Regions from separate parts of the Escherichia sp. B1147 genome, predicted to be linked through region 4. Evidence: predicted binding sites of a transcription regulator. Region 4 holds the regulator's gene; each other region holds the start of a gene.

Region 1 (3,212 bases), on a different contig from region 4:
AAAGCGAGCGTTGAAGACTGGGAAACCATGATTGATACCAACAATAAAGGCCTCGTGTATATGACGCGCGCAGTCCTGCCGGGTATGGTTGAGCGCAATCGTGGTCACATTATTAACATTGGTTCAACGGCGGGTAGCTGGCCATATGCTGGTGGCAACGTCTACGGCGCGACAAAAGCGTTTGTTCGTCAGTTCAGCCTGAATCTACGCACAGATCTGCACGGTACGGCAGTACGTGTCACAGACATCGAACCGGGGCTGGTAGGCGGCACCGAATTTTCCAATGTCCGCTTTAAAGGCGATGACGGCAAAGCAGAAAAAACCTATCAAAATACCGTCGCGCTGACACCAGAAGATGTCACTGAAGCCGTCTGGTGGGTAGCCACTCTCCCTGCTCACGTTAACATTAATACCCTTGAAATGATGCCGGTTACCCAAAGTTATGCTGGTCTGAATGTCCATCGGCATTAATTTTTATACCCGGCCTCACCGCCGGGTTATTGCTTGTCACAAAAAAGTGGTAGACTCTTGCGGTTAACCCACTCAAAAGCAAGAACGAATGACCGTCGAAACACAACTTAATCCCACACAGCCTGTCAATCAGCAAATTTATCGTATTCTTCGCCGCGACATTGTGCATTGCCTGATTGCACCTGGTACGCCGTTGTCGGAAAAAGAAGTTTCTGTTCGTTTCAATGTGTCACGCCAGCCGGTTCGCGAAGCCTTCATTAAACTAGCTGAAAACGGCCTGATTCAAATTCGCCCGCAGCGTGGCAGCTACGTCAACAAAATCTCTATGACCCAGGTTCGCAATGGCAGTTTTATTCGACAGGCCATTGAGTGCGCGGTGGCTCGGCGGGCAGCGAGCATGATTACTGAAAGCCAGTGCTACCAACTAGAGCAAAATCTTCACCAGCAACGCATTGCCATTGAGCGCAAGCAACTGGATGATTTTTTTGAACTTGATGACAACTTCCATCAACTCCTGACTCAGATTGCCGACTGTCAACTCGCCTGGGACACCATTGAAAACCTGAAAGCGACCGTTGATCGGGTGCGCTACATGAGTTTTGACCACGTTTCGCCACCGGAAATGCTGCTTCGCCAGCACATGGATATTTTCTCTGCGCTGCAAATACATGATGGTGATGCCGTTGAAAAGGCAATGGCATTGCATTTGCAGGAGATCAGCGAGTCCGTACAACTGATACGCCAGGAAAATAGCGACTGGTTCAGCGAAGAGTAATTCTTTTCCTCTCATCCCATTCGGGGTGAGAGTTCATCCCCTTCTTCTGGTTTATGCAAGCATCAAAAAAGATGTGAACTTGATCATAAACAAAAAAAAATTCACTCGACAGGAGTATTTATATTGCGCCCGTTACGTGGGCTTCGACTGTAAATCAGAAAGGAGAAAACACCTATGACGACCTACGATCGTAACCGTAACGCAATCACTACTGGCAGCCGTGTTATGGTTAGCGGCACCGGTCACACTGGCAAGATCCTGTCGATTGATACTGAAGGTCTGACCGCAGAGCAAATCCGCCGCGGTAAAACCGTAGTAGTTGAAGGTTGTGATGAAAAACTCGCGCCTCTGGACCTGATTCGTCTCGGCATGAACTAAGCGTGTGAATGCCGCCGATGGCGGCATTGCTGTCACTTATCACTTCACCGCATATTTCGCCACGGTCGCTTTCGCGCCATGCGCTAATAAAGATAAATACGCTTCCGTCACCTTTGCAATAAACAATGCATTGTTCGGCAAATCATCACCAAATATCGCATTAATCGCCATCAAGGACTGAACGCGCGCTTTCCCTTCTCCGCTACTTTGCACGGCCTTCTGAATGACCGGTAATAACGGGTCACTAATTTCGATGGGATTACCCTGCTCATCAACACCGCCGACATATCGCATCCAACCAGCGACGCCAAGCGCCAACAGATCGAACGCACTGCCCTGTGTCAGATGCCAGCGAATGGAATCCAGCATACGCTGCGGGAGTTTCTGACTGCCATCCATCGCAATCTGCCAGGTTCGATGGCGTAACGCTGGATTACTGTAGCGTTCAATCAGTCGATCAGCATAATTTTGCAGATCCACGCCCTGCACTTTCAGCGTCGGCGCCTGTTCCCGCAACATCAAGGCATGTGCCGCACGGCGATAATTTTCATCTTCCATGCAGTCGTTAATATGCTGATATCCGGCCAGATAGCCCAGATACGCCAGGAATGAATGACTGCCGTTGAGCATACGCAGTTTCATCTCTTCATAAGGCAGCACATCGCTGACCAGTTCAGCCCCTGCTTTTTGCCATTCCGGACGTCCGGCAACAAAGTTATCTTCAATAACCCACTGACGGAACGGTTCACAGGCTACACCCGCTGGATCGCGCACGCCGGTGAGCTGCTCGATTTTGTTCAACGTTTCTGCCGTTACCGCCGGGACAATGCGATCGACCATTGTCGAAGGAAAAGTCACATTCTCTACAATCCATTGCGCCAGTTCGGCATCGACAGCATGTGCATAAGAAGTGACAACGTCACGCATCATATGACCATTTTCCGGCATATTGTCGCACGACATCACCGTAAATGCCGGTAACCCTGCGGCCTTGCGCCGAGCCAGCGCCTCCACAATAACCCCGGGTGCCGTTTTCGGCTTGTGGGGATTGTTTAGATCGTCAACGATCATCGGGTGATCCAGCATTAACTGCCCGGTCGCCGGAGAGTGAAAATAGCCTTTCTCTGTAATAGTCAGAGAAACAATAGCAATTTGTGGTTCGCACATGACAGCAAGCACAGCCTCTAAACCGTCTATTTGCGCATGCAACGCTTTTTTCACTACCCCCACGACACGCGCGGTCCAGGCATCGGCCGACATTTCCGCAACGGTGTAGAGATTATCTTGCTGTTTTAGATCGGCGATTTGTTGTTCACCGCCAATCAGGTTCACTTCATAATAGCCCCAATCGCTATGATGCCCGGCAGCCAGGATATCGGCATACACGCCCTGATGCGCGCGATGAAATGCACCAAAACCTAAATGGACAATTTTGGGTGTAAGGTTATTACGATCATAAACAGGGAGTGTGGTTTTTGCTGATAACAAATTATTTCCCATGACAATTCCTTAAAATTCAATATGGCAAGCTGAATGGTTTGTTATATGAATAAAAAATCCCTCCTCACTAAGAGAAGGGGTTCTGGAT
Region 2 (3,212 bases), on a different contig from region 4:
AAAGCGGGCCAGTAAACAGCAAACCGATAGCCAGCATTGCCGTTGAAATTGACAGTGAAATGCTACTGTTTGCGGGTGTTAAGCCAAACTCCTGCGAAAGAACCGGAAGGATAGGTTGCACACAATAGAGAAGTGCGAAGGTTGCCAGTCCGGCAGAAAAAAGCGCCAGGGTCACGCGCATGAATTGCGGCGTACCGCGTTTGATGAATAGGTTTGGCTGGGAAACGTTTTGCTTGTCAGTGTCGCTTGCCGGAGCGCCATCAACAGTTGTGGTACGACTCACTTGAAATCCTTACTAAATATGCGCGTTGTGTTAGCTCAGGAATAGAGTAGGAAAATCGAATTGTTATGTCTAATATATTAATAGTCTCAAATAATATGTTTAAAATATGAATATTGAATTGCGTCACATCCGTTACTTCATCGCTGTTGCGGAAGAATTGCATTTTGGTCGTGCTGCAGCTCGGCTGAATATTTCCCAACCGCCACTAAGCCAACAGATTCAGGCGTTGGAGCAACAAATTGGCGCGCGCCTGCTGGCCAGGACCAATCGTAGCGTCTCGCTCACCGCTGCAGGCAAACAATTTCTTGCCGATAGTCGCCAAATTATTTCTCTGGTAGACGATGCCGCAGCGCGAGCTGAACGTCTGCATCAGGGGGAGGCGGGAGAGTTACGCATTGGTTTTACCTCATCGGCGCCATTCATTCGCGCCGTGTCAGATACCTTATCGTTATTTCGCCGTGAATTTCCTGATGTCCATTTGCAGACACGCGAGATGAATACCCGCGAGCAAATTACGCCCCTTATCGAAGGGACACTCGATATGGGACTGTTACGCAATACTTTGCTGCCGGAGACGTTGAACCACGCGGTAATTGTGCATGAACCGCTTATGGCGATGATTCCGCACGATCATTCATTGGCCAGTAAATCTGTAGTTACGCTGGCGGAACTGGCAAAAGAGCCGTTTGTTTTCTTTGATCCTCACGTTGGGACGGGGCTTTATGATGACATTCTTGGCCTGATGCGACGCTACAATCTTACACCGGTTATTACCCAGGAAGTGGGTGAGGCAATGACCATCATGGGCCTTGTGTCTGCCGGTTTGGGGGTTTCGATTTTACCTGCCTCATTTAAGCGTGTTCAACTTAATGAAATGCGTTGGATACCTATTGCTGAAGAAGATGCGGTTTCTGAAATGTGGTTGGTCTGGCCAAAGCATCATGAACAAAGTCCGGCTGCGCGAAACTTTCGTATTCAGCTGCTGAATGCTCTCAAGTGAGGTAAAATCCAGCCAAAAAACCCGAAAAGTGTGCTGTTAATCACATGGCTAAGTAAAAATTTGACGGCACGCATTGAAGTGTTTCACCATAGCCTACAGATTATTTCGGAGCGCGAAAATATAGGGAGTATAAGGTGGTTGCTGAAAACCAGCCTGGACATATTGATCAAATAAAGCAGACCAACGCAGGTGTTGTATATCGCCTGATTGATCAGCTTGGTCCCATTTCGCGTATCGACCTTTCTCGCATGGCGCAACTGGCTCCAGCCAGTATCACCAAAATTGTCCGCGAAATGCTAGAAGCGCACCTGGTGCAAGAGTTAGAAATTAAAGAAGCGGGAAACCGTGGCCGCCCTGCGGTGGGGTTGGTGGTGGAAACAGAAGCCTGGCATTATCTTTCTCTGCGCATCAGTCGTGGTTTGATTTTCATTGCTTTGCGTGATTTAAGCAGCAAGCTGGTGGTGGAAGAGACGCTGGAGCTGGCGCTTCAGGATGAATTGCCTTTGCTGGAACGTATCATTGCGCATATTGATCAGTTTTTTATCCGTCATCAAAAAAAACTCGAACGCCTGACATCCATCGCTATTACATTGCCGGGAATTATTGATACGGAAAATGGCATTGTGCACCGGATGCCGTTTTACGAGGATGTGAAAGAGATGCCGCTCGGCGAAGCGCTGGAGCAGCACACAGGTGTACCAGTTTATATTCAGCATGATATCAGTGCATGGACGATGGCTGAGGCATTATTTGGTGCCTCTCGCGGGGCGCGCGATGTGATTCAGGTGGTAATTGATCACAATGTTGGCGCAGGCGTGATTACCGACGGTCACCTGTTACATGCCGGAAGCAGCAGCCTGGTAGAAATTGGCCATACCCAGGTGGATCCCTATGGTAAACGTTGTTATTGCGGTAACCACGGTTGCCTGGAAACCATCGCCAGTGTGGACAGCATCCTCGAACTGGCGCAATTACGCCTTAATCAATCAATGAGTTCGATGTTGCACGGGCAGCCTTTGAGCGTGGATTCCTTATGCCATGCGGCGTTGCAGGGAGACTTGCTGGCAAAGGACATTATCACTGGCGTAGGCGCGCATGTTGGGCGCATTCTGGCCATCATGGTGAATTTATTTAACCCACAAAAAATACTGATTGGCTCGCCGTTAAGCAAAGCGGCAAAGATTCTGTTTCCTGTGATTTCTGACAGCATCCGTCAGCAGGCGCTTCCAGCATACAGTCAGCATATTAGCGTTGAGAGCACTCAGTTCACCAATCAGGGGACAATGGCGGGAGCCGCGCTGGTAAAAGACGCGATGTATAATGGATCTTTGCTGATTCGTCTGTTGCAGGGTTAACATTTTTTAACTGTTCTACCAAAATTTGCGCTATCTCAAATTGAGTGCAGAAAGCATAACTTAGACTTTCCACGTTGAATTATTTTCCTGGCTTATATTAGTGAAGCATAACGGTGGAGTTAGTGATGCTGAAGCGTTTCTTTATAACAGGTACAGACACTTCTGTAGGGAAAACGGTGGTTTCCCGCGCATTGCTACAAGCGTTAGCCTCCCAGGGAAAAACGGTTGCGGGATACAAACCCGTAGCGAAGGGGAGCAAAGAGACACCTGACGGGCTGCGTAATAAAGATGCCCTGGTGTTGCAGAGTGTTTCATCAATTGAACTGCCTTATGAAGCAGTCAATCCCATTGCGTTAAGCGAAGAAGAAAGTAGCGTGGCACACAGTTGTCCAATCAATTACACGCTCATTTCAAATGGTCTGGCTAACCTGACCGACAAAGTTGATCATGTTGTAGTTGAGGGGACTGGCGGATGGCGTAGCCTGATGAATGATCTGCGTCCGCTCTCTGAATGGGTGGTCCAGGAGCAGCTACCGGTGTTGATGGTGGTGGGCATTCAGGAAGGCTGTATTAA
Region 3 (3,212 bases), on a different contig from region 4:
CAGTATCCGCAGGGACATGCTGATACACTTCCAGCAGTAACAGTGCGGTGTAACACATCAGGGCCCACAGGCCAATTAACAATGTCAGAGTGACGGTAAAACCGACGCCAGCCGCTGCCAGCGGCATTGCCAGCATACCTGCGCCAATTGTGGTTCCCGCCACGATAAAAACACTTCCCAGAGTTCTGTTTTTCACGCTTTCTTCTGTCCTGACGATCTTTATGAGTGATATCTGCGGCGCAGGTTAAGGCATTATCCATACTTCGTCAAATCGGCGTTACATCTGGTGTAAACAAAAACATACAATAAATGCATTCAGAACTGCGCTGGCGCAAAGCCTTAAGACGCTGGGATCGTTACGCTATGCCTTTTTTGAGGAGGAACGATGGAATCTATTCACGGTCATGAAGTGTTAAATATGATGATTGAATCAGGTGAGCAATATACGCACGCCAGTCTGGAAGCGGCGATCAAAGCACGTTTTGGTGACCAGACACGTTTTCATACTTGCTCGGCTGAAGGGATGACTGCGGGAGAGTTGGTGGCTTTTCTGGCGGCAAAAGGCAAATTTATTCCCTGCGAAGAAGGGTTCTCAACCGATAAAAGTAAGATTTGCCGTCACTGATATGAAACGGCGGCAGAAAATCTGCCGCCGGAGAAGATTAGTTTTGTGCGTCGAGGGTAGAGAGTTCTTTATCGATGAAATAAAGTCCTTCGCCGCTTTTCCCCGCCAGACTCAATTTATCAATAATAGATTTGAACAATTTCTCTTCTTCGTGTTGCTCAGACACATACCATTGCAGGAAATTGAACGTTGGGTAGTCCTGATTAGTCATGGCAGCGTGAGCCAGTTCGTTAATTTTTTGCGTAATTAATTGTTCGTGTTTATAGGTTTCCTGGAATAATTCATCAAGTGAAGAATATTCAGCAAACGGTGATTCAACGGTATTAATTCGCGGTAAATTTCCGGTATCGGTCAGGTAATCAAACAGACGCTGCATATGCGTCATCTCTTCCTGGGCGTGGCGACGCAGAAACGCGGCAGCACCTTCGAAGGTGTGATAGCTGCACCATGCGCTCATTTGCTGATAAAGCAGTGAAGAGTAGAGTTCCAGGTTCATCTGCTCATTAAGTTTTTCAATCATTTCTGGTTTCAGCATGATAGTGCTCCACAAAGGTTATATTTGTTGCTGTGGCGCCACTATAATTTGTTATTTTATTATTTGCAAAAGGTAAAATATTAAAGTTAATTATTAAAAATGCGAATGTGAATAAAACGCATTAACGCTATTTGAGATGGTAATTAACCAGCGAAGTATTCCTCGCTGATTAAAATCTTTATTGATAAGCCGAGGGGGTTAAGTATGGGCACTGATACGACAGCGTAAATTGCGTATTCAGACATAATGATCCTGCAAACAAACTACAGTTACTTACAGGTTGCCCAAACGCAAAGGCGCGGGTAAATCCAACCTGCTGACATGCGCGGTTCGCTATTCCCTGATCGAGATAGTTGTCAGTGCGGGCGTGTTGTAAAAAAGCCTGATTATAAACGAGGCGTACAATGCCACTCGTGGCGTCAACATCGCTGAGGCGAGCCTGACGAGTTACGGTACAGCCCGCTACTGTTAAAAGTGAAAAAACAATTATCAGATGTTTCATGTCACAGCCTGAAGAGGGAGAAGAAACAGGTATTGTACTTGTGGACACAGCCAGGTTATGGACAGAAAAGACGACGGATTAGCGCTATTCCTTGCTTTCTTCAGAACGCACACATCTTATGGTTATCATTTACGTAACATTAAAGGGGTATTTATGTGATTTGCATCACATAAAGATTGATTTTTGTGATGAGTGTCATATTATAAGCAGCAAGAACAATAACACCTGCATAACAAATAATCGGAGTGGCGCGATGAAACTGCGTAAAATCCTGAAAAGCATGTTTAATAATTATTGCAAGACGTTCAAAGACGTACCGCCTGGCAATATGTTCAGATAATAAAAAAACCTGCTCCGGCAGGTTTTTTTGTACCCTGATGTGACTATCGTTGAGGAAGGGAAGCCGCTACTATAACGGCTTTCAAAATGCTATCAGGAGTTTAGGATGTCCCAGCCGCTGAATGCCGATCAGGAACTGGTTTCTGATGTTGTTGCTTGCCAGTTGGTGATCAAACAAATTCTCGATGTGCTCGATGTGATCGCGCCTGTTGAGGTTCGTGAAAAAATGTCCAGCCAGCTGAAGAATATTGATTTCACTCACCATCCGGCTGCTGCTGACCCAGTCACTATGCGGGCTATTCAAAAAGCCATCGCGTTGATTGAGCTAAAGTTCACCCCACAAAACGAATCCCATTAAAAAACCGCTGCTTCAGTGATGTGAGGCAGCGGTTTTCACCATTTTTTTGTATTCGGCGCATCTTTTTATGCGCCGATTTTATTAATGTATCTGATGAGATACGACATTCAGAACATGCTGGTCGGTCTGGACAGGACACATACCGGCCAGTTTCGCACTGCGCACTTCGTCAAGAATGGTTTGCAGCAGGAGGCCATCGTGCTGCTGTTCTTTTTCCAGATCGCGCAGGAAATCGACAGTAGAATCATCATTCAATTCTTTAGCTTCATTTGCTAATTGCGCCAGCGTGCTTGAACGCTGCTCATATTCTTCCAACGTTTTTTGGAAGAGTTCTTCCAGAGAGCTCAGTTTTTCGCCAGGTACATCAACGGCTTTAACGATGGGCGTCGCCCCGACGCTTTTCATGAAGTTAAACATGCGCATCATTTGAGTCACGTTACTTTGTGCCTGGGAGCGAAGAAAAGTCGCGGTGCCATTCAGACTTTGTTCAGAACACCAGTTGCTCAGGTGAAGGTAGAGATTGGATGCATAAAACTCGCGGTTCATTTGGGTGTTGAGTTTGAGAAGCATTCCAGTGGTTGCCATACCTAATATCCTTATATCCAGAAGACGAGAGGTGCAAGATAAATCAAAACACCGTAATTACTGTTTGCAGAATAATTCCTTTCTGCGGGTCCGAAATGTGATCCTGGAGTCAATTCTGACGATGATCTGAAATAAGCATAACGCCTGAAGGATTATAAGAAAATCCTTAAATCACAAAGTTTATATTTTTTTACATTTCATTGATTAGAGTTATTGATTTGCAATAATTATCAACGTTGCCTGTTTTTATATCTTATTGATATTAAAC
Region 4 (3,212 bases):
AGCCAACGACTTCGGCCTGCTGGAACAAACCTTTATTGAATACGGCCAGAGCGGCAAAGGGAAATCACGCAAATACCTGCATACCTACGACGAAGCCGTACCGTGGAATCAGGTGCCAGGCACATTCACCCCGTGGCAGGCGCTACCGGAACCCACCGATGTGCTGTTTTATGAAGGTTTGCACGGCGGCGTGGTCACACCACAACATAACGTCGCGCAGCATGTGGATTTACTGGTAGGCGTAGTGCCTATCGTTAACCTGGAGTGGATTCAAAAGCTTATCCGTGACACCGGCGAGCGCGGACACTCACGAGAAGCGGTGATGGACTCGGTTGTACGTTCAATGGAAGACTATATCAACTACATCACGCCGCAGTTTTCCCGCACCCATCTTAACTTCCAGCGCGTCCCCACCGTCGACACTTCAAACCCCTTCGCCGCAAAAGGCATTCCATCGCTGGATGAAAGCTTTGTGGTGATTCATTTTCGTAATCTGGAGGGGATCGATTTCCCCTGGCTGCTGGCGATGTTGCAAGGTTCGTTCATTTCCCACATCAATACATTAGTGGTGCCGGGAGGCAAAATGGGTCTGGCAATGGAGTTAATTATGCTGCCGCTGGTGCAACGACTGATGGAAGGGAAGAAAATCGAGTAACTTCACCAATAAGCCGGATAAAATACTATCCGGCATCACAACGGGGTAGTTAAATCACGCAGCAACCACTTCATAAGAGTGGGTAATATTCACCGCTTTTTCCAGCATCAGCGCCACTGAACAATATTTCTCAGCAGAGAGATCCACCGCACGCGCAACCGCTGCATCCTTCAAGTCGCGACCGGTGACGATAAAATGCAAATTGATATGGGTAAACAGGCGCGGTGCCTCTTCGCGGCGTTCAGAGGTCAGTTTTACTTCACAATCGACCACATCCTGACGCCCCTTCTGCAGGATAGAAACCACATCAATGGCGCTACAGCCACCCGCCGCCATCAGCACCATTTCCATCGGGCTTGGCGCTTTATCGCCAGAGTTACCATCCATTAAAATCTGGTGACCAGAGGCGGATTCGCCCAGAAAAGTTAACCCTTCAACCCACTTTACACGCGCTTGCATAATCGAAACTCCATTGCGTCAGTTTTCCTGACAGAGTACGCGTACTGACCAAATCGCGCAACGGAAGGCGACCTGGGTCATGCTGAAGCGAGACACCAGGAGACACAAAGCGAAAGCTATGCTAAAACAGTCGGGATGCTACAGTAATACATTGATGTACTGCATGTATGTAAAGGACGTCACATTACCGTGCAGTTCAGTTGATAGCCCCTTCCCAGGTAGCGGGAAGCACATTTCGGCAATCCAGAGACAGCGGCGTTTTCTGGCTCTGGAGAAAGCTTATAACAGAGGATAACCGCGCATGGTGCTTGGCAAACCGCAAACAGACCCGACTCTCGAATGGTTCTTGTCTCATTGCCACATTCATAAGTACCCATCCAAGAGCACGCTTATTCACCAGGGTGAAAAAGCGGAAACGCTGTACTACATCGTTAAAGGCTCTGTGGCAGTGCTGATCAAAGACGAGGAGGGTAAAGAAATGATCCTCTCCTATCTGAATCAGGGTGATTTTATTGGCGAATTGGGCCTGTTTGAAGAAGGCCAGGAACGTAGCGCATGGGTACGTGCAAAAACCGCCTGTGAAGTAGCTGAAATTTCCTACAAAAAATTTCGTCAATTAATTCAGGTGAACCCGGATATTCTGATGCGTCTCTCCGCGCAAATGGCGCGTCGTCTGCAAGTCACTTCAGAGAAAGTCGGAAACCTTGCGTTCCTCGACGTTACAGGTCGCATCGCGCAGACGCTGCTGAATCTGGCGAAACAACCCGATGCAATGACTCACCCGGACGGTATGCAAATTAAAATTACCCGTCAGGAAATTGGTCAAATTGTCGGCTGTTCTCGTGAAACCGTAGGGCGCATTCTGAAGATGCTGGAAGATCAGAACCTGATCTCCGCACACGGTAAAACCATCGTCGTTTACGGCACTCGTTAATCCCGTCGGAGTGGCGCGTTACCTGGTAGCGCGCCATTTTGTTTAAACCGATGTGGCGCAGACTGATTTATCATCCTGATATCAACTATGCACTACGACAAACTCTGGTGCTATGTTTGCCCGTGGCCGTTGGTCTGTTGTTTGGCGAATTAAGACTCGGCCTGCTGTTTTCACTCGTCCCTGCCTGTTGCAACATTGCGGGGCTTGATACCCCCCATAAACGTTTTTTCAAACGCCTGATTATTGGCGCGTCGCTGTTTGCTACCTGTAGCTTACTGACACAGCTGCTGTTGGAAAAAGATATCCCCCTGCCCTTTTTGCTGACCGGGTTAACGCTGGTACTTGGCGTCACTGCCGAGCTTGGGCCATTGCACGCAAAATTGCTTCCCGCATCGTTACTCGCCGCCATTTTTACACTCAGTCTGGCGGGATATATGCCGGTCTGGGAACCGTTGCTCATCTACGCGTTAGGCACGCTCTGGTACGGACTGTTTAACTGGTTCTGGTTCTGGCTCTGGCGCGAACAGCCCCTACGCGAGTCACTTAGTCTGCTCTACCGTGAACTGGCTGATTACTGTGAAATCAAATACAGTCTGCTCACTCAGCATACCGATCCTGAAAAAGCACTCCCGCCACTGCTGGTACGCCAGCAAAAAGCGGTCGATTTGATTACCCAGTGCTATCAGCAAATGCACATGCTTTCCGCGCAAAATAATACCGATTACAAGCGGATGTTGCGCATTTTTCAGGAAGCACTGGATTTACAGGAACATATTTCGGTCAGTTTGCATCAACCTGAAGAGGTGCAAAAGCTGGTCGAGCGTAGCCATGCAGAAGAAGTTATCCGCTGGAATGCGCAAACCGTCGCCGCTCGCCTGCGCGTGCTGGCTGATGACATTCTTTACCATCGCCTGCCGACGCGTTTTACGATGGAAAAGCAAATTGGCGCACTGGAGAAAATCGCCCGCCAGCATCCGGATAACCCTGTGGGGCAATTCTGCTACTGGCACTTCAGCCGCATCGCTCGAGTGCTGCGTACCCAGAAACCGCTTTATGCCCGCGATCTGCTGGCGGATAAACAGCGACGAATGCCGTTACTTCCGGCGCTAAAAAGTTATCTTTCCCTGAAATCGCCAGCACTACGTAATGCCGGACGACTGAGCG

What was found. The regulator CRP, encoded in region 4, controls carbon source genes, mostly activating them, when cyclic AMP is high. The targets are predictions, from matches to a motif close to ATGTGANNNNNNTCACAT.
Region 1: a site for CRP is predicted at 1,318-1,335, ahead of ydfZ (putative selenium delivery protein YdfZ). Genes of this name have one in related genera too.
Region 2: a site for CRP is predicted at 1,312-1,329, ahead of mlc (sugar metabolism global transcriptional regulator Mlc). Genes of this name have one in related genera too.
Region 3: a site for CRP is predicted at 1,816-1,833, ahead of azuC (stress response protein AzuC). Genes of this name have one in related genera too.

The regions. Positions count from the first base shown of each region.
Region 1 covers NZ_LFHY01000017.1:38,677-41,888, forward strand. Annotated here, with positions in the region: gene ydfG (bifunctional NADP-dependent 3-hydroxy acid dehydrogenase/3-hydroxypropionate dehydrogenase YdfG) at 1-471, shown strand, start outside; gene rspR (DNA-binding transcriptional regulator rspR) at 560-1,246, shown strand; gene ydfZ (putative selenium delivery protein YdfZ) at 1,421-1,624, shown strand; gene A9180_RS18185 (mannitol dehydrogenase family protein) at 1,664-3,124, opposite strand.
Region 2 covers NZ_LFHY01000017.1:54,768-57,979, reverse strand. Annotated here, with positions in the region: gene A9180_RS18270 (MFS transporter) at 1-283, opposite strand, end outside; gene A9180_RS18265 (LysR family transcriptional regulator) at 390-1,283, shown strand; gene mlc (sugar metabolism global transcriptional regulator Mlc) at 1,418-2,638, shown strand; gene bioD (dethiobiotin synthase) at 2,764-3,212, shown strand, end outside.
Region 3 covers NZ_LFHY01000013.1:247,554-250,765, reverse strand. Annotated here, with positions in the region: gene tyrP (tyrosine transporter TyrP) at 1-196, opposite strand, end outside; gene A9180_RS14050 (YecH family metal-binding protein) at 386-625, shown strand; gene ftnA (non-heme ferritin) at 663-1,160, opposite strand; gene yecR (YecR family lipoprotein) at 1,339-1,662, opposite strand; gene azuC (stress response protein AzuC) at 1,916-2,002, shown strand; gene yecJ (DUF2766 family protein YecJ) at 2,108-2,359, shown strand; gene A9180_RS14025 (non-heme ferritin-like protein) at 2,441-2,944, opposite strand.
Region 4 covers NZ_LFHY01000008.1:13,580-16,791, forward strand. Annotated here, with positions in the region: gene A9180_RS07410 (phosphoribulokinase) at 1-655, shown strand, start outside; gene A9180_RS07415 (OsmC family protein) at 710-1,114, opposite strand; gene crp (cAMP-activated global transcriptional regulator CRP) at 1,416-2,048, shown strand; gene A9180_RS07430 (YccS/YhfK family putative transporter) at 2,099-3,212, shown strand, end outside.